Regions from separate parts of the Arthrobacter sp. A5 genome, predicted to be linked through region 4. Evidence: riboswitches for the same ligand, from Rfam matches in the RefSeq annotation. Region 4 holds a riboswitch; each other region holds the start of a gene.

Region 1 (7,330 bases), 1.9 Mb from region 4:
AATATGGTGGCATAACGGCCCTGCGGCCCAGTAAATTCTGCCGCCGGTGGCAGGGACGGCACGGGGGCGTCCAGCTCCCAGCCGGTACAGTCCTGCTGCACGAACGTGCCCAGCTGTGTCAGGGATTCTCCGGTGGGCAGCAGCGCATCCGTCCGGTCCTGTTTGGCCCGGGCTTCGGCCGCGGTGGAGCCCACATACGTCACCAATCCGGGCATGATCGCTACCTTCTGCGGATTACGCCCGGCAGCAGCGATCCGCTGTTTCATATCCGCATAGTAGGCCTGGGCGCTGGGAAGATCGTAGGCCACGGCGTAAATCCCTTCCGCGTACCGGGCGGCAAGATCCCGGCCGGCCCCGGAAGCACCGGCCTGGAACAGCACGGGGCGTCCCTGCGGGCCCCGGGGCACATTCAAGGGCCCCTCCACCCGGAAGTGGTCCCCCTCATGATGCAACGGCCGGACCAGGGCCGGATCGGCATAGAACCCGGCCCTGTCCCGAACCAGCGCATCATCAGCCCAAGAGTCCCACAACCCCAGCGCTACCTCAATGAACTCCGCAGCGCGGCCGTAGCGCTGCGCGTGGCCGGGCATCGCTTCCAGCCCGTGATTGCGGGCTTCAGCATCGAACATCGACGTGACCACGTTCGCCCCGATCCGCCCGGCACTGATGTGATCCAGGGAGGCGAGCATCCGGGCAGCATGAAAAGGGGAATAAAAGGTCGCCGAGACGGTGCTGATAAGCCCGATGTTTTCCGTTGCCCGGGCCATGGCCGCCAGCGCGGTCAACGGTTCCAGAAACCATCTCGGCCCGGCGCCGACGTCACCGGCGGACTGCCCGTCGGCGAAAAACACGGCATCGAACAAGCCGCGTTCGGCGCTTTGTGCGAGCCGCTCATAATAGCCGATCTCTCCGAGCTGCTCCAGCGGCGATCCGCGCCGCCGCCACGCAGCACCGTGGTGGCCGGCTCCCAGCAGGAAAGCGTTCAAATGCAGTTGCCGATTCCCGTTCATCGCCAGGGCGCCTAGTCCATGACCAGTCCGCCGTCGACCACCAGGTTCTGCCCGGTAACCGACCGCGCCCAAGGCGAGGCGAAAAACAAGATGGCATCGGCGAACTCGGCCGGGGTGGTGACCTTACCCAGGGGGGTCGAAGCGGCAATGTAGTCAAAGACCTCCTCCGGGGTTGCGGCGCTGGCATCAGTGGTGCGCAGCAGGCCGCCGGAGACCATGTTCACGGCAATATTGTGCTGCCCCAGATCCTTGGCCATGGTGCGCGTCAAGGACAGCAGGGCGGCCTTGGCCGCGGTGTAGTCGTGGTACGGGACCACCGGGTTCTGGAACAGATTGGTCCCAACGTTGATGATGCGCCCAAACCCGTGGCCGCGCATCCCCTCCAAAGCCTGCTGGGTCGTGGTCAAAGCACCCCGGACACTGCCGGCGAACTGTGCCTCGAACTCCGCCCATGAAATATCCCCGGCACCGGAGCGGGCATCCCCGTTAAACGAGAAATCGGCCAGCGCATTATTGACCACAGTGGTGACGGCGGAACCGAAATGGGACCTGGCCTGCTCCAGCAAAACCGACACCTGACCGGCGTCGGTGACGTCAGCCTGCAGAGCAACAGCGCGCTCGGGGCCATAACCGGCGGCCAGTTCCCCGGCGGCTTCGGCACTGCGGCGGTAATTGATGACCACCCGCGCCCCCCGGCCCGCGAACGCCTGCACAATACTGCTGCCCAGGCCCCGCCCGCCGCCGGTCACAAGAACAATTTGTTCTGCCAGTTCCATCAGTTTCTTCACCTTCGGATAAGGCGAAAGGATGCGATCCGGACGCCAGGACCGTGCGAACCGTTGCAGGACATCCCTTCGCTAGTGTCAACTAGATCAGGTTCAACGGGTGTCATCTCAGCCGGGCCAATAAAGCCGCCCGGCACCCCGTGTCACTGGGAGCGAGTATATACCCATCCCGCGGCCAAACCAGCGCCCGCACCTGGCCGTGCGGCCGCCGTGCCCTGCCCGAACCGCTTCCCAAACGGCTCCCGTCCCGGACACCGCGGCGCGACCACCGGACCTCCCGTACCGCGGGCACCGGTACCCCCGTGGACCGGCCGGCCCTGCAAACCACCAAAACAGACACCTCCAATAACCGCATCAACATACAGGGGTTAGCGGCCCAACAGTGCAAACCTGCCGCCGCCGGCTAGCCTGCGTGCTGATCCGCGTGGGGGTCGGGGATGCCGATGTACTGCGTGTAGAGGTATTCCTGGATTCCTCGCAGACCGCGACATTGCCGTGGGGTAAACGTGGGGTGGCCGTCGATGCAATCAGGCACCATGACAATCACTGCGCGTGCCTCAGCCTGAATTCAGGCCCAGTAACCCCGTAACCGAAGGGACCATGGGCAAGGAATCGCACACTTCGGTAGTCACCGGGGGCGCACCGAAGGCGGCCGGCTTCTCAGGGCGTCCGTAGTCGACAGCACGAGCCTTCAGCTCCTGCTGGGAGCTTGCCTGGACCGCGACGCGCGAAGCATCCGCAGAGCCGTTTCGGTCCATTAACACGCGATTCCCGCACAGATCACTAGCAACGTCTTTTTACCGGGGGCGCGACGGCCGGTCTGAGAGTGGCTTCGTCATCGAGACCTGACTGACACATCACGGTCAAGTCCCGCTGCCCCGACACCCGATCCATCAGGACGGCCTGGTCACTGACCTCGCAGCAGTGCCGCGCTAGATCGCCCGCATGCGGTTGTTCCGCGGGTTGTGTTCGAGCTCTGCAAGACCCAGCGCTTCCAGAAGCGGAGGTAGGTACATGCCGACCCTGCCGCGATATCCCTTTTTGAGCCCATACCAACCACCCACGGGATTCGTAATGGCCCGACCCCAGGACTCCACCGTGCCGTCCTTGGCGGATTTCTGTTCGTCCGCGCTGCCGAGTTCCACCCAGTCGCCACGGTCGCGGAGCATGGCGTGCAGCTCGCCAACAATCCGCAGCTGGTACTTCAACACCGTCTTGCCCACGGTGCAGACCAGCTCTTGCGGGTCGGGACCTTCGTCGCGGTACATCGTGTACTCAGACGTCCCCGGCGGAGTCTTCAGTGTCCACGGGTTTTCCCTGGTGCCGGCTGCTCCCCAATTAACCGTTGCCATGGGCATCCTTGTCCTCGTCGTCGAACCCTGCCGTCATCCTACGCGAGTGCCCATGTTCTGGGTACGAACTGGAGGCCGCCGGCCGCAGGCCCCCGTCAAGGAGTCCCTTTCTTTCAGGCAAGTACGCTGAAGCCTGTGGACACGTTTCATCTGCCGTTGCCCGTGGTCAGGGAAGCTATCTCGGACAGTGAGCGGCGCAGCTCCCGGTAGCGTTCGGCCCCTAGCGCCTCGGACCAGCGCCGCTCGGTTTCGGCGATGATGTGTCGCGAAAGGTCCACGGCGGCGCTTCCTGCCGCCGTCAATGTCACTACCTTGGCTCGCTTGTCGGCAGGATCTGGAGCGATGCCAACATAACCTCCCCGTTCCAGATACTTCATGAATTGGCCGATTCCGGCTTTGGTGATGGCGGCGCGCTCGGCCAACTCGGTCAGCCGGATCCCATCCTTGGGAATTAGCGACATCACCCGGTAGTGCGAGGCCCTGAGGCCCGGGATGAACCCTGCCTTGATGGCTGATCTCATGCTCCCAAAGGCGCCGGCCAGAAGGTCTGCAATGTGTGGCAGGGATTCTCGAGCTGTGGAAGCATTGACATGAGTCATAAAGCAACTTTACTATTTATTCGGTAAACCTAGTTTACTAATATGGTCCGGCTTTCGAGCCGGGGCTTGCGGCTCCCATTGAAAGGGCGCATCAGGCAGATGCCCATACTCGAGAACATGGATGCCTTGGGTACCGCCTCGATGGAGGCTGGAAAGCTGGCCGCCCTGGCTGCTGCGGCTCTCCGGTAATCGGCCGTCGAGCTCCTGTCAGCCAGGGCTACGGAGATCTCGTTTCCGATGTTCAACATGACCACGGGCGGCCTTTGGCGGGTCGAAGGGACGGTGCGTACCGCCTCCGGTGCTGTCAATGGCCCCGATTCGGCGGCCTCAGGCTTCAGTATGGTTGTCAAGCTCGTCCAGTCCCCGCTTCTATGGAGCGGCATGGAGCAGGTTCCCCTCCACTTCCGGGAATAGCTGGCGCACCATTACCGGTGGCGCACGGAGGCCGAAGTCTATGCCTCCGAACGGGCAGCAGCGATGTAAAAGAATCTCGGCCCGGCCATATCCGCGGCAAGGGACGCCGCCAGATTGGGGTTCTACCTGGACGGGGCCACTATGATTTTCATGTCTGGCATTCGTGGCGAAGATCTGTGGCGGGTCCCGGTCGTGGCCCAATCCGCGGATCGGCGCCTGATCGCCGGCCTTCGCTCCTTGGCCGACCGGTCCTATGAACTGGCCGACGAGATGCCCGCCCTTCCGGTTCTGCCTGCCCACGGCGCCGCCAGTCCGCAAAATCTCCTGGTCGAAAGCACCGGACATGTCCGGGGCGGATCCACCAACTTCGCGCTCATCGGCTGGGGGCTGTACGGGGGAGCCTGTGCCGCCTTCGATCTGGGCCAACTGCTGGCTGGCTGGCTGGGTCAACCAGGGAACTCTGGCCGGGGCGAGCTCTACCGCCTGGAGCCCCTATGCTTCCAGGCGTACTGCGAGGGCCTGGCCATCTCTGGCGCCGACATCCCGGAAGAGATAGTGCGACGCGGGCACGCGGCGTCCATGGCCCTTTTCACGGGGTTGTAGGCCGTCGCCACCCAGCGCCTGGCGGAGCCTGACTCAGAGGAACTGCGCACGTTCGTGTCCGGTCGCGTGGAGATGGCCCGCTTCGTCCTCGACCTGCTCGGCTCAACAGAGTGACTTCCGCCTGGATGCTCCAGCACCCCCGAAAGGCAACACAGTGAACCGCAGGACCCGATCCAGGTGCTTACCGTTGCCCTGGTTCGTGTCTCCAGCACGACGTTCAGCTGCCAGGCCGTGGGCGCCCAGGCGTTCACCCTGACCGCCGCAACGGCTCCTTTCGTCGGACACTACGCGGACACCTTCGGCGTCGTCGGCGCCGTCGGACGCATCGAACAGGTTGGAGTGACGATACCGTGAGCACAACATTGAACGTCACTGCAGGAATTTGGACGCTGGCCGCACCGGAGAGTACGGCAGCGTTCATTGCCCCCCATCTGTGGACCAGCGTCCGGGGTGCCGTGCCCTTCCGGTCTGCCGTTGCCCAGATCGGGCACGACGGCGACCTTATCACCGCTACGGCCGACCTTGATGTAAGCGCCCTGGCCACCGGCAATGCCCGTCGCGACCGGGACCTGGCCAAACCCATCTGCTGGATACCGGTAACCACCCCGTCCTGACTGTCACAGTCACTGCAAGCACTCGAACGCTGACGGCTGGAATGCTCTGGCAACCGTCACGGTGCGCGGGGCCGAATGCCACGCCGAGCTGAATGCGACAATCATCAACTGCTCCAAAGATGGAGGGATACGCGTTGCCATCGTGGGTAGCTTCGACAGGTCACCGGCCGGAATGAAAGTGCCCGGCTTCATTATCGGGAGGCGGATCGGGCTCGAGGTGGAGGCGCAGTTCCGGCGCGACGAACAAAGCCGGTAGCGGGCTCGGACGGAACGCTGGGCCCGGGATATGGACATCGGCGGCCAGCGTGTCCGTTTCGCCCCGGACCACCCGCGCTCCAATCACAGCCTGTGTCGGGGTGTTTGACGCCGCATAGACGGAAAGCCGGGAAAGAAAGCTACTCTCGTGCCGGCATACCCGGCCCAGCACCCGCAGCCAATCCTCCAATTACACGACCGTTGGAGCCGAACCTGGCGTATGAAGGGTAGCGCAGGTGGGCCCTGTTGAGCCGCCTGGCGAGGCAAAGACCGTGCGTACGAGATCGGGCCGGTGGACATCGAAGAGCCTCGGGACACGAGTCCAGGCGTCGACCCGCAGATCGTCAGGAATCCGCGGCGAAAGCTCTCTGCCGTCGACAAGTTCGTATCGCCCTGAGCCCGCCACGCCCCCTGCCGGCAAAATCGCCGACCACTTCGGTGCGGTGTCACGGTCGTCGGCGGGGTCTTTTGCGGCGCTTTTCAGAGCGGACAAAACCGCGGTTTGGTATCGGCCCGCCGCCGAATGCACTCACAGTCCACGCACAGCCAAGTGATGGTGGTCCGACAGGGTCCGGTTCGACGATAGAAACAACTTCGAACCCGTCGGAGCCGAATCCAGGGAGCACAACCTTGAACAAGGTCCAGAAAATCGCGGCAGGCGCCACTCTGATCGGCGCTCTCGTGGGCGGCGGCGCCCTCACCGCCATGGCACTGCCCGCCAGCGCCGCCACAGCCACAGCCACAGCCACAGCGAGCCCCCCATGATCCGCCACGGACGGCAGGGCGGGGAACGAAATGGCCCTTACTGGTGATACAGCCACGAAGGTCAAGGACGCGGTCCTGGCGGCCAGCGCCGGCGCCACCGTCGACAGGACGACCACCGAGGACGACGGCAGCGCCGCCTACGAAGCCCACATCACCAAGGTGGACGGCACCCACGCCACGGTCAAACTCGACACCAACTTCGCGATCACCTCCACCGAGGTCGGCGGTGGCGGCCGCCACCACGGCAACGAAACCGATCTAACCGGCGACACGGCAACGAAAGTCGAGGCCGCCGTACTGGCTGCCAACGCCGGCGCCACTGTCGAGAACACGACCACCGAGGACGACGGCAGCGCCGCCTACGAGGCCCACATCACCAAGGCCGACGGCACCCACGCCATCGTAAAACTCGACACCAACTTCGCCATCACCGCCACTGAAACCGGTCAAGGCCACGGCAACTAGCCCAACCACTACACCTCGGGGTGGACGCAGCTATGCTGCGTCCACCCCTTTTTAGACTTGCACGGCGGCCCGGTCTACCCGCCTGACCCGATTGTCCTGGAAAGTGCCCGAAAGTGGATTTTGGTTCGGCATCCCGTTCCGAGTGACAGCCATGGCCGTGCATCGGTCATTCAATCACAGGGCCCTCGCCCAATGAGCCAGCGCCGCCCCTGAACCCTGGAGCTGGCTTTTCTGGTGGTCCGTTATGCTCAACTCATGGGGCCCGATCGTTACCTTGCCGAGCTGGCCAGCGACCTCGACCGTCTCAGCGCTCTTGCGCGCCAGACGGACGAAATACTGACCCGTTCTGTTCCTGGCTGTCCGGGCTGGACCCTCGACGAGCTTTTCGGGCACCTCGGTGCAATCGAACGGTGGGCAGCTCAAGTGGTTCTGGAGGGGAACTTCGTCGAGGAACCGGCCCCGCCGGCC
Region 2 (7,330 bases), 1.1 Mb from region 4:
GGAACGAGGCGATCCTGCCGTGGTTGCCGCTGAGCAGAACGTCCGGGATGTCGCGCCCACGCCAAGAGGAAGGCTTGGTGTACACCGGGTATTCCAGCAGTCCGTCTGCGTGGGATTCTTCCACGAGCGATTCGGGATTGCCGATTACCCCCGGCAGCAGACGCCCGATGGCCTCCACCATGGCCAGCACGGCAACCTCCCCGCCGTTGAGGACGTAGTCTCCGAGACTGACGGGCCGGACCGCGTACGGGCCGGCCGCCCATTCCAGCACGCGCTCGTCGATGCCTTCGTAGCGCCCGCAGGCGAAAACGAGGTGCTCTTCCTCGGCCAGCCGGTACGCCAATGCCTGATCAAAAACCTCGCCTGCAGGGGACGGCACAATCAGGGTCGGCTTCGCCGGGGACCGCGGCGCGGCACTCTCCCCAAGTTCATCGGGGCTCAGATGGTCGGCCACCGGCGGAAGGGACCCGGCCGCCCCGTGATCGTCGGGGCTCAGATGGTCGGTCACCGGCGGAAGGGACCCGGCCACCGATTCGAGGGCCAGGGCCCACGGCTCCGGTTTCATGACCATGCCGGCGCCGCCGCCGTACGGGGTGTCATCGACGGTACGGTGCCGGTCCGTGGTGAAATCCCGCAGGTTGTGCACGCGCAGATCCAGGATGCCGTCCTGGCGGGCCTTCCCGATGAGGCTCAGCTCCAGCGGGGCCAGATACTCAGGGAAGATACTGATGACATCGACGCGCATCTATCCGGCGTCTTTCCCGGCAGCGCCATCTTCCCCGGCAGGTCCATTTTCCCCGGTCGCATCCGCAGTATTGCGCGTATCCGTCACGGCCGCTTCTTCCCCAGGCTCAGCATTCACCGTGAACAGCCCTTCCAGAGGAGTCAGCAGCAGATAGCCGTCGGCAATGTTGACCTCGGGCACGATCTCCGCCACGAACGGCACCAGAATCTCCTCGCCCGCTGCGGTGGTAACGATCAGCAGGTCCTGCACCGGCATGGTGTTCAGTCCGCTGACCTTCCCCACCACCTCGGACCCGACACGAACTTCCAGGCCGACCAGCTCGTGCTCATACCATGCGTCATCGTCGTCGTCGTCGTCCACCTCGTCGGACTCCACGAATAGTTTGCCCCCGCGCAGTTCCTCCGCACGATTACGGGTCATCACTCCGTCGAAGGCGAGCAGTAGAATGTCCTTGTTCCAGCGGGCGCTGACCACTGTCAGCGGACCCAGCGTGGCCGGCTCCACCGTCAGCTCAACCCCGGGAACGAATCGGTTCTCCGGAGCATCCGTGAGCACCTGAACGGTGACCTCACCCTTGATGCCATGCGGCTTGCCGATCCGGGCAACCTGAACCTGCATAAGAACTCCTCTTTGCTGTTTCCGGGGCGCGAATATCCACGCGATCCGCTGATGGCGGCCGAGCCCGGCCGGTGAAAAAAGACTGGCCCCGGCACCATTACGGTGCCGGGGCCAAAATCCTTGACTGTTGCGTTCAGAAAAAACCGTGCTGCTGCGCTGCAGTGAGTCAGCGGCGGCGGTCGGTGTCGACGACGTCGACGCGCACCGGTTCGCCGTTGGCCAGTGCGGCAATAACGGTGCGCAGTGCGCGCGCCGTCCGGCCCTGACGTCCGATCACCCGGCCCAGGTCGTCCTGGTGAACGCGCACCTCGAGGGATTCCCCGCGGCGGTTGTTCTTGACGCTGACCTTGACATCATCTGGACTGTCAACGATCCCCCGGACCAAGTGCTCGAGCGCTTCGGAAAGCATCCTGACTACGCCTCAGTCGTCTCTGCAGCTGCTTCCGGAGCGTCGTCCTTCTTGGCCTTCGTGGTGATGGCCTCCTTGACGATGACCGAGGACTTCTCGGGAGCTACGAAGGGAACCTTGTCGGCCTTGACACGCAAGGTGCCTTCCTGGCCGGGCAGGTTCTTGAACTTCTGCCAATCACCGGTGATCTTCAGGATCGCGGCGACCTGCTCGGACGGCTGGGCGCCAACCCCAAGCCAGTACTGGGCGCGCTCGGAAACTACCTCGATGTACGAGGGGTCCTCGGTCGGGTGGTACTTGCCGATTTCTTCGATCGCACGGCCGTCGCGCTTGGCGCGCGCGTCCATAACAACGATGCGGTAATACGGTGCGCGCATTTTACCAAAGCGCTTAAGGCGAATCTTTACGGCCACTTTTGTGGTCACTCCTGGTTCTGAAGAGGGCAAACCCTATGTCACGCTCCCGTGGGGCGGGCCGATCGTTAGGGTTCTAAGGACAGGATCGGCACACGGAGAGAGGGGCCGCGCGGATCGAGTACCTTCCCATTATGCCAGATCAATCCGACCCGGGACGACAGCGCGGCCGGCCCGCCGGGCGCTGGTTATTCGGACCAGAAGTACAGGCTGATCATCGCGTCCTCGTCAGCCCCGGATGCCAGCTCGGACAGCGCACGCACCACCGGCTCGGTGACGTCCGCCGTCGTCGACATTTCCTCGGTCTGCGCCCAGGCGGCGGCCAGCGCAGTCACATCGTCCTGGTCTTCCAGATCCTTCAGTTCCGCAAAGACCACCGCCACTGCTTCCGGCACGACGAAAAGCGTGTCCAGTTCAATGTCCACCAGTCCCAGCTCGCAGTCGGTCCCCGTCGCATGGACGGCTTTGACGGCCAGTTCGGCTAGGATCTCCACATCCAGGTCCGTCAGATCCGGCACTTCCAGCCGGGACAGCTGCGTTGGCGGGGTCTTGCCCGCGTCCAGGGCATGCGCGTGGGCCACGGCACTGCGGTGGTCAGCTATGAAGAATTCCGAAAGTGTGGACAAGGCTGCGGCCTCCAACGTCGATGGTCTTGCAGCCGCCGTGCCGTACTCAGGCGCCTGCCTCAGTGTCCACAGTAACGCGGATCCGATTGTTCCACGGATCCGCGAAGACCAGTTCGGCGCCGGTGTTGGCCGCGGCGACTCCATGGTGGGCCAGCCGCTCGGCAAGAGCGCCGACGTCGTCCTTCCTGCGCAGCGCAATCAGCACCTCACCGAGTCCGAGCGTGTCCTTGCGCGGCCCGGCACCCCGGCTGTTCCAGACATTCATGGCCATGTGGTGATGATAGCCGCCGGCGGAGACAAACAGGGCCTGACCGTGCCAGCTGGCCGTCTTCTCGAAACCCAGCGTGTCCACGTAGAAGTCGTGCGCGCTCTGCACGTCACCGACCTGCAGGTGGACGTGGCCGACGGCGGCATGCTGCTGCCGCTGACCGGCCAGAACCGCTTCGGTGAGGTGCTCGTCGAGGTACTGCTGCGGGGACAGGGCCAGCGAGTCCATGGCCACCTGCCCGTCCTCCCACTGCCATTGCGTCCGCGGCCTGTCGTAGTACAACTCGATGCCGTTGCCCTCCGGATCGGTGAAGTAAAACGCCTCGCTGACCAGATGGTCGGCGCTGCCGACGAAGGCGTGCGGCTCAAACTGCGCGGCGCTGGCGACCGTGGCCGCCAGAGAGGCCTGGTCCTCGAACAGCAGCGCCGTGTGGAACAGGCCGGCCTCCCCGCGGCGGCCCACCTGCAGCCCCGGCGCCGGGGCGAGATGCACCAGCGCAGTACTTTCCCGTCCCAGGTAAAGACCGCCGTCGGCCTCAGTGACGATATCCAGGCCCAGCGCCTGCTGATAGTAGGCGGACATGACATTCATGTCCCCCACTTTAAGCAGCACGGTGCTCATGGCGAGGTCGGCCGGGAGCAGGTCCTGGGGCGAGGTGGTGGGGGTCATGTCATGCTCCTGACGGTGTCGGTGGGTGATGTGACAGCCTCGGCCGCTGCGGTGATATGCGTTGGATTCGACTGGTGGCCGACGTGCTGTTCGTGGCCCTTATCCAGATCAATTACTTGAAGCTTCAATTTATTCCATGTCGACGAAACTTCAGGTTGAAGCGTCAGTTCATGACGAGGCTTCCGGTGAAGCACCAGGGCCGGCCCGACGCCCGGTGAACCTGCCGGGGCAGCCCGACGCTGCGGTAAAACGCCGGAACCGTCCCGGACGATGAGCGGGTGCTTTACGCCTGGGGGTATTTGCCATCGAGGCTGATCCGCATCACCACACGATCCCCCAGCGCATCCAGGCCGAGCTCGCGTTCGTGATTGCGGCGCCGGAGAAGTTCCGGGCCCGGCGAACTGTCCACGGCGAAGCCGCAGCTGGCATAAAACGGCGCATTAAACGGCACGTCGGCGAAGGTGGTGAGCGTCATCGCGTGGTACCCACACTCCCTGGCCCAAGCGACCGCGGCGTGGATCAGCGCGCGGCCTATCCCGTGTCGGGCGAAGTCCGGCTGTACGGAGAGCTGTTCCAGATGGGCCTGGCCATCGACTTCCTCCAGCCTGACGAAGGCCACCGCAGGTCTGCCGGCGACCATGATGTGCAACGCCGCGGCGAACTCCGCGGCGCCGGCCCCGGACGGCATAGGGCGCGTCAGGCGCTGGCCGGCAATTTCGGTCAGGATGGTATCCGAAGCGGCCTCGATGGCCGGCAGCAGGGAAAATTCGGCCAAGGCGGCCGGACGTAATTCAAGCATGTATTGAGCCTACGACTGGCCACCGACGGTATTCCCCGTGTATGTTCGGTTACGACCACACGGGAGCCCTGTTGCAGGGGCTGAGATCGGGCTGATGCAGTCTGCGACCGTTGAACCTGTCCGGGTAATGCCGGCGAAGGAAGTGAGTACCAGCAATGAGTATTTTGCCGTTCGGCTCAGCCCAGAATCCGTCCACGGAAGACCCGAATGCCCATCCCCTTCCGGTACAGCCAGCAGTGCCAGTGCCAGTGCCGGTGCCAGCGCCGGAATGGTCCAGGCCGTCACAGGCCGCGCCCCGGAATCCCCCGGTACCTTTTTAGTAGCCCCTAATTGAGTAAGAATTGGGTTGCTGGCCTGTTGGTTCCCGGCATGATTTATGCCCCCAGTCTTCAATGATCCGGGGGGTGATGTCACCGGGATCCGATAGGTGTCAGGGGATCGCTAATAGGGACCGGACCAGCGGCAGTTTTTATCGTGGCAGGTCAGCCGTAACGTGGATGCCGACTCTTGTCGCCGCAGGACAGACCAGCGCTGTTTTACAGGTCTCGGATGCGGGAGGTTTTGAGGTTGATTAAGGATTACGAGAGTATCGATGTCTTCAGCGGAGTCGATGTCGGCAAGAGCAATCACCACGCGGTGGCGCTGGATAAATCCGGGAAGAAGCTGCTCGATAAGGCTTTGCCTCAGGACGAAGCGAAGCTGCGGGCGATCATCGACACACTGGCCAAAAACGGCACGCTACTGCTGGTCGTGGACCAGCCCGCCACCATTGGTGCGCTGCCGGTGGCGACGGCCCGGGCCGCCGGAATCCTGGTCGGTTACCTGCCCGGGTTGGCGATGCGCCGGATCGCGGATCTGCACCCCGGCGAGGCTAAAACCGATGCCCGGGACGCGTACATCATCGCCGAGGCAGCCCGGACGATGCCGCACACCCTGCGCTCGATCGAGGTCGCCGATGAGCAGATCGCCGAGCTGTCGATGCTGTGCGGTTTTGATGATGATCTGACCCAGCAGACCACCGCTACATCAAACCGTATCCGCGGGCTTCTGACCCAGATCCACCCGGCCCTCGAACGGGTGATCGGCGCACACCTGGACCACCCGGCAATGGCGGAGATGCTGGTGAAATATCCGACCCCCACCGCACTGAAGACCGCCGGCCAGGCACGGGTGGCCACGTACCTGGCCAAGTTCGCCCCGCGGGCAGGCAAACACTGGGCAGCCGATATCTTTACCGCCCTCGGCGAGCAAACCGTGGTCGTCGCCGGCACCGCCGGAGCCGGCATCGTGCTGCCCCAACTGGCAGGCATGCTCGCCGGTCTGCGTAAAGCCCGTGTCGAAGGCCATACCCGGGTCGAGGCGCTCGTGGAGGCCCACCCTCTTCACCTCGTCCTGAGCTCGATACCGGCGGTCGGGATCAGGACCGAAGCCAGGATCCTCACCGAAGTCGTCGGTAAACACTTCGCCACCGCCGGGCATCTGGCCTCCTATTCCGGACTGGCGCCGGTGACCTGGCGATCAGGGACGTCCATCCGGGGAGACCACCCCTCCAGGAAGGGCAACAAGATCCTCAAGCGCGCTCTCTTCCTGTCCGCGTTCGCCGCCCTCAAGGACCCCACCTCACGGGACTACTACGACCGAAAACGCGCCCAAGGGAAACGCCACAACCAGGCCCTGATCGCCCTGGCCCGGCGCCGCTGCGACATGCTCTTCGCCATGCTCAGAGACATGAGCATCTACGAAGAAAAAAACCCCAAAAGCGGCTTGACAAAAACATAGGGACACCTCCCCGGAACAACAACTGGTGGAGACCCAGTCCCTGAGGTCCCACTCATTGGGGTTCGTCGAGGACGCTTCGTCCGGACTGCGGGTTCCGGTAACCGAAATTGCGCTGGAGGACTCGCCCGGCGGCGTGCCGAATACGCCGTTTCGAATTTACCGGACCGCCGGGCCGGGCAGCGATCCGGTGGTTGGGCTTGAGCCGTTCCGGGCCTCCTGGGTTCAAGCCCGTCAGGATACCGAGACCTATTCCGGGCGCGGACGGACCCTCCTCGACGACGGCAAATCCGCCCAGCGCCGGGGTGCTGCCTCGGCGGAATGGCGCGGAGTTGCGCTCAAGCCGCGGCGCGCCGTCGCCAACAGAACCGTCACGCAGATGCATTATGCCCGCCAGGGCCTCATTACGGATGAAATGCGTTTTGTGGCGCTGCGCGAGAATTGCGATGTGGATCTGGTGCGTGCGGAGGTAGCCGCCGGTCGCGCCATCATCCCCAACAACGTCAACCATCCCGAGTCCGAGCCGATGATCATTGGCAAGGCGTTTCTGGTGAAAATCAATGCCAACATCGGGAACTCCGCCGTGACCAGCTCCATCGCCGAGGAGGTGGATAAGCTGCTGTGGGCTACACAATGGGGTGCCGACACGGTGATGGACCTGTCCACCGGGGATGATATCCACACCACGCGCGAGTGGCTGATCCGCAACTCGCCCGTGCCGATCGGGACGGTGCCGATCTACCAAGCGCTGGAAAAAGTCAACGGCGAGGCCAACGCGCTGACCTGGGATATCTTCCGCGACACGGTAATCGAGCAATGTGAGCAGGGCGTTGACTACATGACAATCCACGCCGGGGTGCTGCTGCGGTACGTACCGCTGACCGCGAACCGGGTCACCGGGATCGTCTCCCGCGGCGGCTCCATCATGGCCGGCTGGTGTTTGTCGCAGCACCGGGAAAATTTTCTGTACACGCACTTTGACGAGCTGTGTGAAATCTTTGCGCGCT
Region 3 (7,330 bases), 1.8 Mb from region 4:
AAACTCGCCTACGAGGGTGGCGGCGGCCTGAACATAGTCAACGTCACGCTGGTCGACATCCGCACCTGGGACACCTTCGGGGAGATCTCGGTGCTGGCAATTGCCGCCACCGGTGTCGCGAGCCTGATTTTTGTGCGGGGACGCGGAGACCGGCTGCCGCGCGCGGCAACGGTGAAGACCGGCAGCGTGGGCAGGGTGCGCGGGCCGTCCGGTGGCGTCCGCCCGGACATCCGGAACGGCGCTCGATTATTTTCGAGGTGATCACCCGGCTGCTGTTCCACAGCATCATTATCTTCTCCGTGTACCTGCTGCTGGTCGGCCACAACGGCCCTGGCGGCGGGTTCGCGGGCGGACTTATGGCCGGGCTGGCGCTGGCCATCCGCTATCTGGCCGGCGGCAGGTTCGAACTGGCGGAGGCCTCCCGGGTCAGCGCCGGCTGGATGTTCGGGAGCGGCTTGGGCATCGAGGCCTGCTCCGCGTCGGCACCGCTGCTGTTGGGCAGCCAGGTGTTCCAGAGCGCCATTCTCGAGCTGTACCTCCCGGTCTTCGGCGACATCAAATTCGTCACCTCCACCCTGTTCGACATCGGCGTGTATATGGTCGTGGTCGGACTGGTGATGGACGTCCTGCGCAGCCTGGGGCGGAAATCGACCAGTATGAAGAGGACACCGAGCCCGGCGGCGCCGCGGCCATCGAGGACGAATCGCTGGAGGTGGGCCCGTGAATGCGAACATGACGCTACTGCTGGTGATGGGCGTGCTGTACGCAGCCGGTATCTACCTGCTGTTGGAACGCAGTCTTACCCGGGTGCTGCTCGGGCTGGTGCTGCTGGCCAATGCCACAAACATTCTGCTGCTGTCCACCGGCGGGTACGCCGGCTTGGTGCCGATTTTGGCAAAGGTATTCCGGCGCAGGAATACAACGACTCGCTCCCGCAGGCACTGATTCTGACTTCCATTGTCATTTCCTTCGCGGTGACGTCCTTCCTGCTCGGGCTGATTTACCGGTCCTGGCTGCTGGGCCGGCAGGACGAAATCCAGGACGATGTGGAGGATCCAGGGGTGGCCACGCAGGACAATTTTGACGCCGAAGAAGACTCGGAGATAGCCATGGAAACCACGGAGTTCGGCGACGAGGAAAAGCCTGCCGCCCAAACGCCGGGTGACCACAGGACAGACCCGCGCCCCACCGACGGAGGGAGCCGGAAGTGAACGTCACCGCTTTCGCACCCCTCGCCGTCGTCCTGCCCTTCCTGGGAGCCGCAGCGGCCTTCCTGCTGATCCGCCATCCCCGTGCCCAGCGCACCATGAGCATCTCGGTGCTGGCCTTTACGCTGCTGGTGGAGGTGCTGCTGCTGGCCTCCGTCTGGCAGAGCGGGGCGATGGCGGTTCCGCTGGGCAGCCATCAGCCTTTCCGTGTTGATCTACGCGACCGGGCAGGGCGAGGCCGACGGCGACGAAGAGGGTCCCGTTTCGGTGTTCCATCCGACGTACCTGATTCTGGTGGCGGGCGTCTCCAATGCCTTCCTGTCCGGGGATCTGTTCAATCTCTACGTGGGGTTTGAGATTCTGCTGACCGCCAGCTATGTACTGATGACCCTCGGGGGTACGGGGGAGCGGATCCGGGCCGGCGTGACCTACGTGGTGGTCAGCGTCGTGTCCTCGCTGCTGTTCCTGAGCGCCATCGCGATGATCTACGCCGCCACCGGCACCATCAACATGGCGGACCTGGCCGTCAAGCTGGCGCACCTGGACCCGGGGACGCAGACCCTGATGCACGTCGGTAAAACACCTGGAAGCTCGCGGTCACGATGTCCCGAATAAAAATCAGCGCAAAGACGAACGCCTTAACGACGTTGAAGCGGCCGCTGAGTTCGACGGGAGGAAGGTAGAACAGCCGGGATATGCCCAGTGCGATCAGGGCGCCGAACACCAAATTGCCCACGCTGAAGTCGCGCCACAGCGCACCCCAGATGATCAGCAGCCAGATCAGCAGGGGAAGTTCCTGCCGGAGCGGGACTCTTTTTCGCGTCATTTGCCCGCCGCCGTTCCGCCCAGCACCGCTGCAATGTACGCACCACGGTCCAGCATCTCGCTTGCGGCCGAATTGGTCAGCTGGAACAGCGGACCGGCGAATACGGTCAGGGCAAGCCCCAGACCCACCAGCCCCATCGTCGAGCCGACCATCATTTTCGGCAGCAGCGGAACGGTGCCTTTGCCCTGGAAACGCCCCGACGCGGTGTTGCTGACGTACTTGCTGGTGCGCAGCGCCGTCGTCCCGTCGGGTTTGGTGGCCAGCAGCACGGGATCCGGCAGTTCGGCGTCCTGTGGGGTGCGCCAGAATGCGCGGTTCCAGACGCGTGCCATGGCCAGCAGCGTCAGCAGGCTCGCCAACACCCGTGTGCGCGGCGTGGAAGCGTGGCTGATCCGGGTGATGGGCACTCAAGAGGAGGTGGCCGCCCTGCGGGCCGAAACGGGCAGGGCTAAGCCATGAACGCGATGACGTTGGTGCTCGTGATCGTGACGGTAATTCTGTCCCTGGCGGCCGCGGGCGCCATCTACCGGATGGCAGTTGGGCCGTCCCTGCTGGACCGGGTGCTGGCAGCGGATGTCCTGCTGGCCATCGTGGGGGCGGCGCTGGCCACCGATATGGCGGTGAATCACCACCTGCACAGTCTGGCGCTGCTGGTGGCACTGAGCCTCATCGGTTTCATCGGCTCGGTGACCGTAGCACGCTTCGTCTTGGACCGGAAAGGTTAGGAATGAACGGACCTGCAGCAGCCGTCGATGACATCATCGACGTCCTGAGCATCATCTTCATTCTGGTGGGCGCGCTGATGTCCCTGGCCGCCACCATCGGGCTATTGCGGTTTCCGGACCTGATGAGCCGGATGCATGCGGCCACCAAGCCCCAGGTGCTCGGTCTGCTCCTGCTGCTGGCGGCAGTGGGGCTGCAGCAACGCGACTGGGCGGTACTGCCGGTGCTGCTGGTGGCCTGGATATTCCAGCTGCTGACCGTGCCCGTCTCGGCGCACATGGTCGGACGCGCCGGCTACCGGACCAAGCACCTGCGCCAGGACATGCTCAGCGTCGACGAACTGGACGACGTGGTGGCAGCGGCGCACGCGAGGCGGTCCGTGGGAGGCCGGACCGGACACACACTGACCAGGACACCTACGAAACCGGAAACTGAGGCGCCCGTCCCGGCGGGCTAAACCTCGTTCGGGCTCTTGTTGATCCGGGCGATTGCCTTCTGCGTCCCGCGGCCGGCGATGACCTGGATGATGGCGGCGACGGCGGAGGAGACCAGCGCGAAGGTCAGCGCCGAGCGCAGGCTGTACTCCAGGTTGGTGCCGTCCTTCGGTGGCTTCTTCCCGGTGCTTTTCTGCCACACCAGGTCCACAGTCTTGTTGGCGAGGAACCCCGCACCGATGCTAACTCCGGTCCCCAGCAGTTTCAGCAGGATGTTCATGTGGCCTCCTCGGGGCTTACCGGGTCGGTACCCGGTGGGGATAAAACGTCGCTCACAACGAAAAAGAAAAAATGTGCACATGCCGCCCGGCGTCGGAACCGAAGCCCCAGCCGACCGGCTATCCGACAGCCTAGCGCGAACAGCGGCCGTTGCACGAGACCGATGAGATGCCGCGCACGGGCACGGAGTCCGGTGTAGGCTGGGAGTTGCAATTAACACGACAGGGGAGCGCCGGATCCGTCCAACGGAACCGGGCGCTGAGAGTGCGGACAGCCGCAGACCCTCGAACCTGATCCGGCTAGTACCGGCGAAGGGAGTCGAGTTCTCTTCGGCATGCGGTGCCCTGCAAGCACCCTGCCGCCCCTCCTGAAAAGGAGGAAACGCAATGAGTAAGACACACGCGGGCGGAAACGGCCCCGAATCCACACCGACATCGCCGGACCCCGGATCGACACAGCCATTGGGCAGCGCCACAGGTGCCCGGACCGCCTCAAACTGGCGGGTCGTTGACATCGTCGTCGCCTCCGTCCTGGCCGTCGCCGTCGGCGTCATTTTCTGGCTCTGGTCCGCCGGCTACGCGGGCATTTCCATTATCACTGCGGCCTTTCCGCCGCTGGGCGGGCTCTATGGCGGCGGCTGGCTGATTGCGGGTGTGATCGGCGGGCTGGTGATCCGCAAACCCGGCGCGGCGCTGTACTGCGAAATTATCGCCGCCTTGGTCGAGGCGTTACTTGGCTCACATTTCGGCCTTACCGTGCTGCTGTCGGGCCTGGTGCAGGGTATCGGCGCGGAGCTGGCCTTCGCCGTCTTCCGGTACCGCAAATTCAACCTGCCGATTGCCCTGCTGGCCGGGGCGATGGCCGGTGTGGCCATGGGAATTCTGGATAATCTGGGGTACAACGCGGAATGGGATGTGGCGTGGAAGACCGTTTACCTGGTCTTCGGCGCGGTCTCCGGTGCACTCATCGCCGGGCTGCTCTCCTGGCTTGCGGTCCGCGGACTCGCGAAGACGGGTGCGCTGGCCAATCTGGCGTCCCGGCGGGCCGCGGCGGAGTCTGCGTTCTAGGACATGGCTAGCTACGACAACGGCGGAACCCGGGAGGGCGTTCGGGCCGCCGCGGTTTCCGCGAAAGGTTGGGGCTGGCAGCATTCCGGGCGCGCGGCGCAGGCCGTCCACGATCTGGAACTGGAGATCTCCCCGGGGGAGCGCGTGCTGCTGCTGGGGCCCTCGGGGGCCGGAAAATCCACCCTGCTGCATGCCCTCGCCGGGGTGCTGGGGGCGGATCAGGATGCAGCGGAGTCGGGCCTGCTGACGGTCGACGGCGAAAATCCCGCCGCCCGCCGCGGGCGTGCCGGCCTGATGCAGCAGGATCCGGAAGCGCAGGTGGTGCTCTCGCGGATCGGTGACGATGTGGCGTTCGGTGCGGAAAATCTTGCCGTTCCCCGGGACGAGATCTGGCGCCGGGTCGTCGGCGCACTCGATGCCGTCGGACTGGATTTTCCACTGGACCGTGCCACCTCGGCACTCTCCGGCGGGCAGAAACAGCGCCTTGGTCTGGCCGGTATTCTGGCCATGCAGCCGGGTCTGCTGCTGCTGGACGAACCCACCGCGAACCTTGATCCCGCCGGGGTGCTTGAGGTCCGCGACGCCGTGCTGCGGATGCTGGACCGGACCGGGGCCACGATGGTGGTGGTCGAGCACAGGGTGGCGGTCTGGGTGGATGCGGTGGACCGGATCGTGGTGCTCGCGCCAGGGGACCGGGGCCACGGCGGCGGAGTGCTGATTGACGGTCCGCCCCGCCAGGTGCTGATGCAGGCCCGGCAAATGCTGACCGGCGCGGGAGTCTGGGTGCCCGGCTATGTGCCCGCCACCCGCCCGCGCACCCGTACCGGGGCCGAAATGCTCCGCGGGCCCGCTGCTGGCGCTGCGGTCCAGACATCCTTCGGGTATGTCAGTCCGGCGTCGAGCGGCCCCGGCAGTCTGGCCGGCGGCAGCTCCGGCAGCGGGGATCTACTGCTGCACGCTGGGCAGCTCGCGGTGTCGCGGCAGGCAACGGATAGCCGAAAGCGCGGCCGTGCCGCACGGCACCCGGCCATAGCGGCGTCGTCGGGCGTCGACCTGACGGTGACCGCAGGTTCGGCGCTGAGCATCACGGGGCCAAACGGTGCCGGGAAATCGACGCTCGCCCTCACCTTGGGCGGATTGCTGCCGCCGTTGGACGGAGAGCTGCGCGCCGGCAAAGGACTGCGCCGTGGGGCCGGACCGGAACCCCATCGGTGGAGGGGAGGAGAGCTGATCCAGCGCATCGGCACCGTGTTCCAGGAGCCCGAGCATCAGTTCATCACCGGGCGTGTGCTGGACGAGCTGAATTTCGGACCGAAAATCCTGGGCCGGGGGTCCGATCGGGTGGGGGAGCTGCTGGAACGGCTACGGCTGACGCATCTGACCGAGGCCAACCCGTACACGCTCTCCGGCGGTGAGAAACGCAGGCTCTCCGTGGCCACCGTACTGGCCGCAAGCCCATCGCTGCTGGTGCTGGACGAGCCGACGTTCGGCCAGGACGCCAATACCTGGGCCGAACTCGCGAGCCTGCTCACGGAACTGCTCGATGCCGGCACCGCGGTGATCTCGGTGACCCACGATGAGGATTTCACGGAAGTGCTAGGGGGAGCGCGGCTCCGGCTTTCAGCCGACGGCCGGCCCCTTGAAGCTGCGCGGTCCGAAGCTGCGCCGCAAAGAGTTGCGCGGTCTGACGTTGCCCGCAGCGGTGCCGTGGGTGCCCGGTGAGCCTTGATGTGATGGCCGGTCCCCGGTCCACTGCCGTGTTGGCGAAGGCGAACCCTCTCTCTAAACTGGCTGCCGCGCTGGTCCTGACAATCGCCTTACTGCTGAGCGTGGACTGGGCGTCGGCCACCGTGGCGTTGGTCTGCGAACTGGCGGTGCTGCCGCTTGCCGGTCTGAGCGTCCGGACGTTGCTGCTGCGCGGCTGGCCGATTCTGGCCGCGGCGCTGGTGGGCGGCTACGGTTCGGCGCTGCTGGCACCGAAGACCGGGGCGGTGCTGCTGGACTGGGGCCCGTTGCTCTTTACCGAAGGCTCGCTGGAGTCCGGCGTCGCGATTATGCTCCGCGGAATTGCCATTGCGCTGCCGGGACTGATCGTGCTGGCCAGTACCGACCCGACGGATCTGGCGGACGCGCTGGCGCAGAAAATGAAGCTCCCGCACCGTTTTGTACTCGGGGCCCTGGCCGCGATGCGCCTCGTCGGCCTGCTGGTGGAGGAATGGCAGACCCTGGGGATGGCGCGGCGTGCCCGCGGTGTGGGCAGTGGCGGGGGATTTGCCGCGCGGTTCAGGTCGTCCCTCGGACAGGGAATGGCACTGCTGGTCCAGGCTGTCCGGAGGGCCTCCCGACTGGCCGTGACCATGGAAGCCAAGGGCTTCGGCGCAGGACCGCGGAGCTGGGCCAGGGAATCCACGTTCGGACCGATGGACCCGTGGGTCTTCGCCGCCGGACTGCTGATCGCCGCCGCAGTGGTGGGCGCCGCCGTCGTACTGGGGACCTGGAATCCGGTGCTCGGGTAAAACGACCAACCACATGGAATCCGCGGGTTCCTGAGAGCGCAGGAACCCTATTGCGTTCTCTAGGACCCGCGGGTTTTCCGCTGTTCCCAAGTGGCCTGGGTTTCCCGGGCTGACCTTCGAAGCATGAGTCTTGCGCGCATAAAGCGTGAGTTCCGTCACGCTTTACAGCGCGAGATGCCTGCGGTGGCCCTGGTGGAGGTTTTTGGAACCGGCTCCGTGACAAAGACGGTCCATAGCTACCCGACCCCAGCATCGCACTTTGTGGTGCGTCCACGCG
Region 4 (7,330 bases):
TGGGGTGCGGTTGTCTGCGCCCGGACGGCTCATATCAACATGGATGAGAACGGCGCCCCGGAGCGCGTGGGGGGCATGAAGCTGCTCGCCGTCCCGGCGCCGGACGGCAAACTCACGCCGGAGTTGATAGACCGCGAGGCTTGGGGATGGGGCGATGAGCACCGTGCCCAGCCGCTGGCGGTTTCCATCACTCAAACCACCGAGATGGGCACCTGCTACACGCCGACGGAGGTCCGCGCGATTGCCAATCATGTGCACGCCCGCGGCATGAAACTGCACATGGACGGCGCGCGTCTGGCCAATGCGGCCGCCCACCTGGAGCTGCCGCTGCGCGCGTTCACCTCCGATGCGGGCGTGGACGTGTTGTCCTTCGGCGGGACCAAAAACGGCATGATGTACGGGGAAGCCGTGGTGGCGCTAAATCCCGAAGCGACGTCCGGCCTGTTGTTTTTGCGCAAGATGAACATGCAGCTCGCGTCCAAGATGCGCTTCATCTCGGCCCAGTTCCTCGCCCTGCTCGAAGGGGATCTGTGGTTGCGCTCCGCCCGGCATGCCAACGCGATGGCCACCCGGCTGCGGACCGGCGTGGAGGGAATCGACGCCGTTCGCCCCACCCAGGACACCGAGTCCAACGGCGTCTTTGCCGTGCTCCCTGCCGGCGCGGCGGACAAGCTGCGGGAGTCCTTCCGCTTCTACGACTGGGACGAGGCGGCCCGCGAGGTGCGTTGGATGTGCGGCTTCGACACCACCGAGGCGGACGTGGACGCATTCCTCGCGGCCATCCGCCGCGAACTCGGCTGACCTCCCCGCCACCCCGTATTCCCCAACCCGCCCGCGCCCAACCCCCCACTCCCCCACCCGCTCCGCGCCCCGTTTCCCCACGCGGCATCCCTCCCAACTGGTAGACATTCCCCAACTGAGTAGCAGTAGGTGCACTCAAATCAGTGATTTGAGTGCACCTACTGCTACTCAGTTGGGAGCGAGGGGCGGGAGCGTGGGGCAACGGAGGGGACGGGGATATCGGCGCGCCTGCCGTGTATTGCCGTCGGCGCGGCATAACCTGCCAATGTGAGCGCCATAGCACAGGTACCCTCAGAATTCCTGACGGCCTTGGAAACCCTTCGGGAAGCACAATGTCGGAGCGAGCTGCGACTGGAAGAGATTCCGGCGCCGTCGCGGCTTGCACCCTTCGCCGTCGCCCTCGGCGCCGAGGTGAAAGGCACCGGAGCAATCGGTGCCGCAGCGGTCGGTGCCGGCCTGACAGCTGCGGAAGGGACCGGCGCGGGACCAGCCCGCACGGGCGGGTCCGTACGCGCAGTGCACGGACCTGCCCTGATGGCCGCCGCACAGGATGCCCCGGAACTGGCCACCGGGCGTTTCATTCTGCTGCACGATCCGCAGGGTTCCGAACTCTGGGACGGGACCTTTAGAATCGTCACCTACATCCGTGCGCAACTCGAGCCGGACATGGGCAACGACGCGATGCTGTGCTCTGTCGCCTGGACCTGGCTGGTGGACGCGCTGGAGAACCACAACGCGCCGTACCGGGCCGCGGGCGGCACCGCAACCAGAATCCTTTCGGAGAGTTACGGGAGCCTTTCCGGACGACCCGATTCGATCGACATTGAGCTACGGGCCTCGTGGACGCCCGCATCTGCCGATGTCGGCTCCCATCTTCAGGCCTGGTCCGAGATGATCTGCACCTTCGCCGGCCTTCCGCCGCTGCCCGAAGGCGTCACGGCACTACCTGCCAAGCGGCGCAACTGAACATGCGGACCGCCACGGAGCCAGCCTTCAGTAGACTGGGATCATCATGACCACCCCTCATACCGAAAAACGCACCAGAAAACGCAGCGCCAGGACTCCCCGGGCGGCAAAGAATCCGCAGACCGGGGAAGCAATTCCGGAGGCGGCTGATTCCTCCGCTGCCTCTCCCGCGGACGCGGCCACGATGACGGCCGGCGAGCTCAGCGAGGAAATCTCCGGTCTCCCGGCCGTGATTGAGCTGGACGCCCCCCGTGACGGCGTTCCGCTGGTGATCTCCAGCCAGGAGGGACTCCAGCGCTGTGCGGCCGCCCTGGCCGCGGGATCTGGTCCGGCCGGAGTAGATGCCGAACGGGCCTCCGGCTACCGCTACGGCCAGCGGGCCTTCCTGATTCAGATCCGCCGCGAGGGCGCCGGGACCTGGCTCATCGACCCGGAACCGCTGAACGACCTGAGGATCGTCGACGAGGCGCTGCGGGGGGTGGAATGGATCCTGCACGCCGCCAGCCAGGACCTGCCCTGTCTGTTGGAGCTGGGCATGTGGCCGGACAAACTCTTTGACACCGAACTGGCGGCCCGGATCGCCGGTTTGCCGCGGGTGGGCCTGGCCGCGGTGATCGAACAGCTGCTCGGCTTCGGCCTCGCCAAGGAGCACTCTGCCGCCGACTGGTCAACCCGGCCGCTGCCCGAACCGTGGCTGCGCTACGCGGCCCTGGACGTGGAGGTCCTGGCCGAGCTCCGTGATGAACTCGTCGAACTGCTCGAAGCCGACGGAAAGCTCGGCTACGCGGAGGAGGAATTCGCCGCAATCCTCGCCGCAGGAGTTCCGGCGCCCCGGGCGGAGGCCTGGCGCCGCACGTCAGGGGTTCATCAGCTTCGTGACCGCCGTCAACTGGCCGCCGTCCGTGAGCTGTGGCAGGAGCGTGATCAGCTGGCCCAAAAGCGCGACGTCGCCCCGGGCCGACTAATCCCCGATTCTGCACTGGTGGCCGCGGCGAAGGCGATGCCCGTCACCGTGCCGCAGCTGCTGGCGGTTCCCGGGTTCCATGGCCGGGCGGCGAAGAAGGAAGCCCCGCGGTGGCTGAAAACGATCGCTACGGCCCGGGATCTCACTGATCTACCGCCGCTGCAGCTTCCGACAAACGCTCCTCCACCCCCACGCATCTGGGCGGACCGGGACCCGGAGGCTGCAGCCCGCCTTGCCACCGTGCGTCCGCAGCTGGCGAATCTTTCCGATGAACTTAATATTCCGGTGGAGAATCTGCTGACGCCTGATTATCTGCGCCGGGCCAGCTGGCGACCGCCCGCCCTCATCAACACGACAACGGTCTCCGAACAGCTTTCCGAGCTGGGCGCACGTCCGTGGCAGATTTCCCTGACCGCCCCGGTGCTGACCGAGGCGTTCCTGCACCCGGCTCCGTTGCCCCCCAAGGAACCCAAGATCAAGACTGGCGTGGGAACGGCTGCGCACACCAGCCTCGCGGCGGATGTCCCCGGCCGCGTCGCCCACGACGCGGCCGGGGCAGCCTGAAGGACCATCTGGAGCGAAACCGCACCATTGGGGGCTTGGGGAAGATCGGTACAGGATTCAACGATAAGGGTTTGGCTGTTGGTGACGCTTCGGTAGTGAAGGGCTATGCCCAGCGCCTGCCGACGCAGCATGGGCATACACGGGAGATCAGCGTGGCATATGGCTATGTTGACTTCGCTGACCCGGAATCCAATGGGCGGAAAACTGGTGCTTAGGATCGAGTCGGCGGCACTATCCCGCCACCGGATCCTGATCCGGTCGACGTTCGGAGTGTCCGGTTGAGCTGAGGGATGAACAGTTACGCGAAGCTGCATCATCCAGGCTTATCGGGGTTTTGTGATGGGAGACTATATGTGTGGCTTCTACAACCGGACGTTTCACCGTTAACGCGCATGGGCCGGCAGCGTGGGATGGTTGAGGGTGGCTGTTCAATCGCTGAAGAGGTACAGAAACATGCCTCAGTGCTTGCGGCCGATGATTTACGGTGCGTCGCTGAATCTGTTTTGAAGGAGTGGTCCGATGGGGACATTCGTTCCCCGTGTTCTGAGCATTGCGGGCACGGACCCGACCGCCGGCGCCGGAATCCAGGCAGATTTGAAGAGCATTGCCGCGCACGGAGGATACGGTATGGCCGTCGTGACGGTACTGGTCGCCCAGAATACTCACGGTGTCCGTTCGGTACATATGCCTCCGGCGCCTTTCCTTCATGAACAGCTGGACGCTGTCAGTGACGACGTCACGATCGACGCCGTCAAGATCGGGATGCTTGGCAGTGCCGGATCATCGATGAGGTTGATTCGTGGCTTCGCCGTAGCGTGGCGCCGGTTGTGGTGTTGGACCCGGTGATGATCGCCACCAGCGGCGACCGGCTGCTGGATCCAGGAGCTGAGGAGGCTTTGGGTCGGTTGCTGTACCGTGCGGACCTGGTCACCCCGAATCTGCCAGAACTCGGTGTCCTGCTCAGGGAACCCACGGCGCGTACCTGGGAGCAGGCTCTTGAGCAGGGGAGCCGGCTTTCTGCGGCCAGAAACGTCATCGTCCTCGTCAAGGGCGGCCATCTGGAGGGTACGGACTGCCCGGATGCGCTGGTGGATGCTGCCGGACGGCTGACCGGTAACCGGGAGGTTTATGAGGTCACTACCCCGCGGGTGGACACGGCCAATACGCATGGGACGGGATGCTCCATGTCCTCCGCCATGGCTACCCTGCAGGCGCGCTTTGGTGATTGGACAGAGGCCTTGACGGTGACCAAAGCGTGGCTGCAGGACAGTCTGCTTCATGCCGGGGAACTGCATGTCGGTTCAGGCGCAGGTCCGATCCATCATTTTCACCAGTTATGGAACCCAACCGTGCCCATTCCGGCTGAACACCCGCTCCCGGAGCCGTCCGCGGGGGTACCGGGCTCTGACGGTTCCGACGCTACCCACCTCTGAGGGGCGCTGTATGTTGATGCGGTTATTGGAGGTGTCTGTTTTGGTGGTTTGCAGGGCCGGCCGGTCCACGGGGGTACCGGTGCCCGCGGTACGGGAGGTCCGGTGGTCGCGCCGCGGTGTCCGGGACGGGAGCCGTTTGGGAAGCGGTTCGGGCAGGGCACGGCGGCCGCACGGCCAGGTGCGGGCGCTGGTTTGGCCGCGGGCTGGGTATATACTCGCTCCCAGTGACACGGGGTGCCGGGCGGCTTTATTGGCCCGGCTGAGATGACACCCGTTGAACCTGATCTAGTTGACACTAGCGAAGGGATGTCCTGCAACGGTTCGCACGGTCCTGGCGTCCGGATCGCATCCTTTCGCCTTATCCGAAGGTGAAGAAACTGATGGAACTGGCAGAACAAATTGTTCTTGTGACCGGCGGCGGGCGGGGCCTGGGCAGCAGTATTGTGCAGGCGTTCGCGGGCCGGGGGGCGCGGGTGGTCATCAATTACCGCCGCAGTGCCGAAGCCGCCGGGGAACTGGCCGCCGGTTATGGCCCCGAGCGCGCTGTTGCTCTGCAGGCTGACGTCACCGACGCCGGTCAGGTGTCGGTTTTGCTGGAGCAGGCCAGGTCCCATTTCGGTTCCGCCGTCACCACTGTGGTCAATAATGCGCTGGCCGATTTCTCGTTTAACGGGGATGCCCGCTCCGGTGCCGGGGATATTTCATGGGCGGAGTTCGAGGCACAGTTCGCCGGCAGTGTCCGGGGTGCTTTGACCACGACCCAGCAGGCTTTGGAGGGGATGCGCGGCCACGGGTTTGGGCGCATCATCAACGTTGGGACCAATCTGTTCCAGAACCCGGTGGTCCCGTACCACGACTACACCGCGGCCAAGGCCGCCCTGCTGTCCTTGACGCGCACCATGGCCAAGGATCTGGGGCAGCACAATATTGCCGTGAACATGGTCTCCGGCGGCCTGCTGCGCACCACTGATGCCAGCGCCGCAACCCCGGAGGAGGTCTTTGACTACATTGCCGCTTCGACCCCCCTGGGTAAGGTCACCACCCCGGCCGAGTTCGCCGATGCCATCTTGTTTTTCGCCTCGCCTTGGGCGCGGTCGGTTACCGGGCAGAACCTGGTGGTCGACGGCGGACTGGTCATGGACTAGGCGCCCTGGCGATGAACGGGAATCGGCAACTGCATTTGAACGCTTTCCTGCTGGGAGCCGGCCACCACGGTGCTGCGTGGCGGCGGCGCGGATCGCCGCTGGAGCAGCTCGGAGAGATCGGCTATTATGAGCGGCTCGCACAAAGCGCCGAACGCGGCTTGTTCGATGCCGTGTTTTTCGCCGACGGGCAGTCCGCCGGTGACGTCGGCGCCGGGCCGAGATGGTTTCTGGAACCGTTGACCGCGCTGGCGGCCATGGCCCGGGCAACGGAAAACATCGGGCTTATCAGCACCGTCTCGGCGACCTTTTATTCCCCTTTTCATGCTGCCCGGATGCTCGCCTCCCTGGATCACATCAGTGCCGGGCGGATCGGGGCGAACGTGGTCACGTCGATGTTCGATGCTGAAGCCCGCAATCACGGGCTGGAAGCGATGCCCGGCCACGCGCAGCGCTACGGCCGCGCTGCGGAGTTCATTGAGGTAGCGCTGGGGTTGTGGGACTCTTGGGCTGATGATGCGCTGGTTCGGGACAGGGCCGGGTTCTATGCCGATCCGGCCCTGGTCCGGCCGTTGCATCATGAGGGGGACCACTTCCGGGTGGAGGGGCCCTTGAATGTGCCCCGGGGCCCGCAGGGACGCCCCGTGCTGTTCCAGGCCGGTGCTTCCGGGGCCGGCCGGGATCTTGCCGCCCGGTACGCGGAAGGGATTTACGCCGTGGCCTACGATCTTCCCAGCGCCCAGGCCTACTATGCGGATATGAAACAGCGGATCGCTGCTGCCGGGCGTAATCCGCAGAAGGTAGCGATCATGCCCGGATTGGTGACGTATGTGGGCTCCACCGCGGCCGAAGCCCGGGCCAAACAGGACCGGACGGATGCGCTGCTGCCCACCGGAGAATCCCTGACACAGCTGGGCACGTTCGTGCAGCAGGACTGTACCGGCTGGGAGCTGGACGCCCCCGTGCCGTCCCTGCCACCGGCGGCAGAATTTACTGGGCCGCAGGGCCGTTATGCCACCATATTGCGCATTATTGAAACCGAACGTCCCACCGTGCGGCAGTTGCTGGGGCGCCTGGCCGCAGGAGGGGGCCACTGCACCATGGTCGGCACGCCGGAGCAGATCGCTGACCAGATGGAGCTCTGGTTCCGCTCCGGGGGCGCTGACGGGTTCAACCTGATGCCCCCGCTGCTGCCCGATTCCCTGGACGAGTTCGTCGATGACGTCATCCCCGTCCTCCAGCGCCGGGGACTCTTCCGCACCCGCTACACCGCCTCGACGCTGCGCGGTCATCTGGGGCTGGACCGCCCGGCTGCTGGCGCCCCACCGTAAGAGAGCCACCACGGCATGGCGGCGGTTCCGATCATCCAATACCGTCCGGGACAGGGTTGCCGGGGCGGTGAAGGGTTTCGAGGAGTTGGAGTTCGTAGTGGGCGAACCGGGCCGAAGCCATCATCGACA

What was found. A riboswitch is a leader RNA that binds a small molecule or an ion and turns the genes downstream of it on or off. The one in region 4 is predicted to bind thiamine pyrophosphate.
Region 1: another riboswitch for thiamine pyrophosphate. It lies ahead of ACLLJI_RS16375 (3-oxoacyl-ACP reductase); the one in region 4 lies ahead of ACLLJI_RS07050 (3-oxoacyl-ACP reductase).
Region 2: another riboswitch for thiamine pyrophosphate. It lies ahead of ACLLJI_RS12685 (IS110 family transposase); the one in region 4 lies ahead of ACLLJI_RS07050 (3-oxoacyl-ACP reductase).
Region 3: another riboswitch for thiamine pyrophosphate. It lies ahead of ACLLJI_RS19340 (ECF transporter S component); the one in region 4 lies ahead of ACLLJI_RS07050 (3-oxoacyl-ACP reductase).

The regions. Positions count from the first base shown of each region.
Region 1 is NZ_CP180316.1:3,466,350-3,473,679, forward strand. Features, by position in the region: gene ACLLJI_RS16370 (LLM class flavin-dependent oxidoreductase) at 1-1,010, opposite strand, end outside; gene ACLLJI_RS16375 (3-oxoacyl-ACP reductase) at 1,022-1,786, opposite strand; TPP riboswitch at 1,843-1,946, opposite strand; gene ACLLJI_RS16380 (DUF6855 family protein) at 2,728-3,147, opposite strand; gene ACLLJI_RS16385 (MarR family winged helix-turn-helix transcriptional regulator) at 3,294-3,668, opposite strand; gene ACLLJI_RS16390 (hypothetical protein) at 4,311-4,763, shown strand; gene ACLLJI_RS16395 (hypothetical protein) at 4,941-5,117, shown strand; gene ACLLJI_RS16400 (hypothetical protein) at 5,114-5,377, shown strand; gene ACLLJI_RS16405 (hypothetical protein) at 6,263-6,397, shown strand; gene ACLLJI_RS16410 (hypothetical protein) at 6,428-6,862, shown strand; gene ACLLJI_RS16415 (maleylpyruvate isomerase family mycothiol-dependent enzyme) at 7,118-7,330, shown strand, end outside.
Region 2 is NZ_CP180316.1:2,668,576-2,675,905, forward strand. Features, by position in the region: gene trmD (tRNA (guanosine(37)-N1)-methyltransferase TrmD) at 1-745, opposite strand, end outside; gene rimM (ribosome maturation factor RimM) at 746-1,363, opposite strand; gene ACLLJI_RS12660 (RNA-binding protein) at 1,530-1,772, opposite strand; gene rpsP (30S ribosomal protein S16) at 1,778-2,185, opposite strand; gene ACLLJI_RS12670 (hypothetical protein) at 2,374-2,811, opposite strand; gene ACLLJI_RS12675 (VOC family protein) at 2,858-3,748, opposite strand; gene ACLLJI_RS12680 (GNAT family N-acetyltransferase) at 4,032-4,547, opposite strand; TPP riboswitch at 4,597-4,706, shown strand; gene ACLLJI_RS12685 (IS110 family transposase) at 5,097-6,326, shown strand; gene thiC (phosphomethylpyrimidine synthase ThiC) at 6,352-7,330, shown strand, end outside.
Region 3 is NZ_CP180316.1:4,073,912-4,081,241, reverse strand. Features, by position in the region: partial or broken gene ACLLJI_RS19385 (Na+/H+ antiporter subunit A) at 1-686, shown strand, start outside; gene ACLLJI_RS19380 (hypothetical protein) at 975-1,211, shown strand; partial or broken gene ACLLJI_RS19375 (proton-conducting transporter transmembrane domain-containing protein) at 1,208-1,781, shown strand; partial or broken gene ACLLJI_RS19370 (Na+/H+ antiporter subunit E) at 1,783-2,034, opposite strand; partial or broken gene ACLLJI_RS19365 (Na+/H+ antiporter subunit D) at 2,031-2,396, opposite strand; gene ACLLJI_RS19360 (hypothetical protein) at 2,365-2,493, shown strand; gene ACLLJI_RS19355 (monovalent cation/H+ antiporter complex subunit F) at 2,499-2,759, shown strand; gene mnhG (monovalent cation/H(+) antiporter subunit G) at 2,762-3,214, shown strand; gene ACLLJI_RS19345 (DUF4235 domain-containing protein) at 3,211-3,471, opposite strand; TPP riboswitch at 3,684-3,804, shown strand; gene ACLLJI_RS19340 (ECF transporter S component) at 3,857-4,537, shown strand; gene ACLLJI_RS19335 (ABC transporter ATP-binding protein) at 4,541-6,259, shown strand; gene ACLLJI_RS19330 (energy-coupling factor transporter transmembrane component T family protein) at 6,271-7,053, shown strand; gene ACLLJI_RS19325 (substrate-binding domain-containing protein) at 7,290-7,330, opposite strand, start outside.
Region 4 is NZ_CP180316.1:1,551,406-1,558,735, reverse strand. Features, by position in the region: gene ACLLJI_RS07070 (threonine aldolase family protein) at 1-801, shown strand, start outside; gene ACLLJI_RS07065 (DUF3000 domain-containing protein) at 1,069-1,767, shown strand; gene ACLLJI_RS07060 (HRDC domain-containing protein) at 1,952-3,295, shown strand; partial or broken gene thiD (bifunctional hydroxymethylpyrimidine kinase/phosphomethylpyrimidine kinase) at 3,815-4,638, shown strand; TPP riboswitch at 4,949-5,052, shown strand; gene ACLLJI_RS07050 (3-oxoacyl-ACP reductase) at 5,109-5,873, shown strand; gene ACLLJI_RS07045 (LLM class flavin-dependent oxidoreductase) at 5,885-7,201, shown strand; gene ACLLJI_RS07040 (hypothetical protein) at 7,233-7,330, opposite strand, start outside.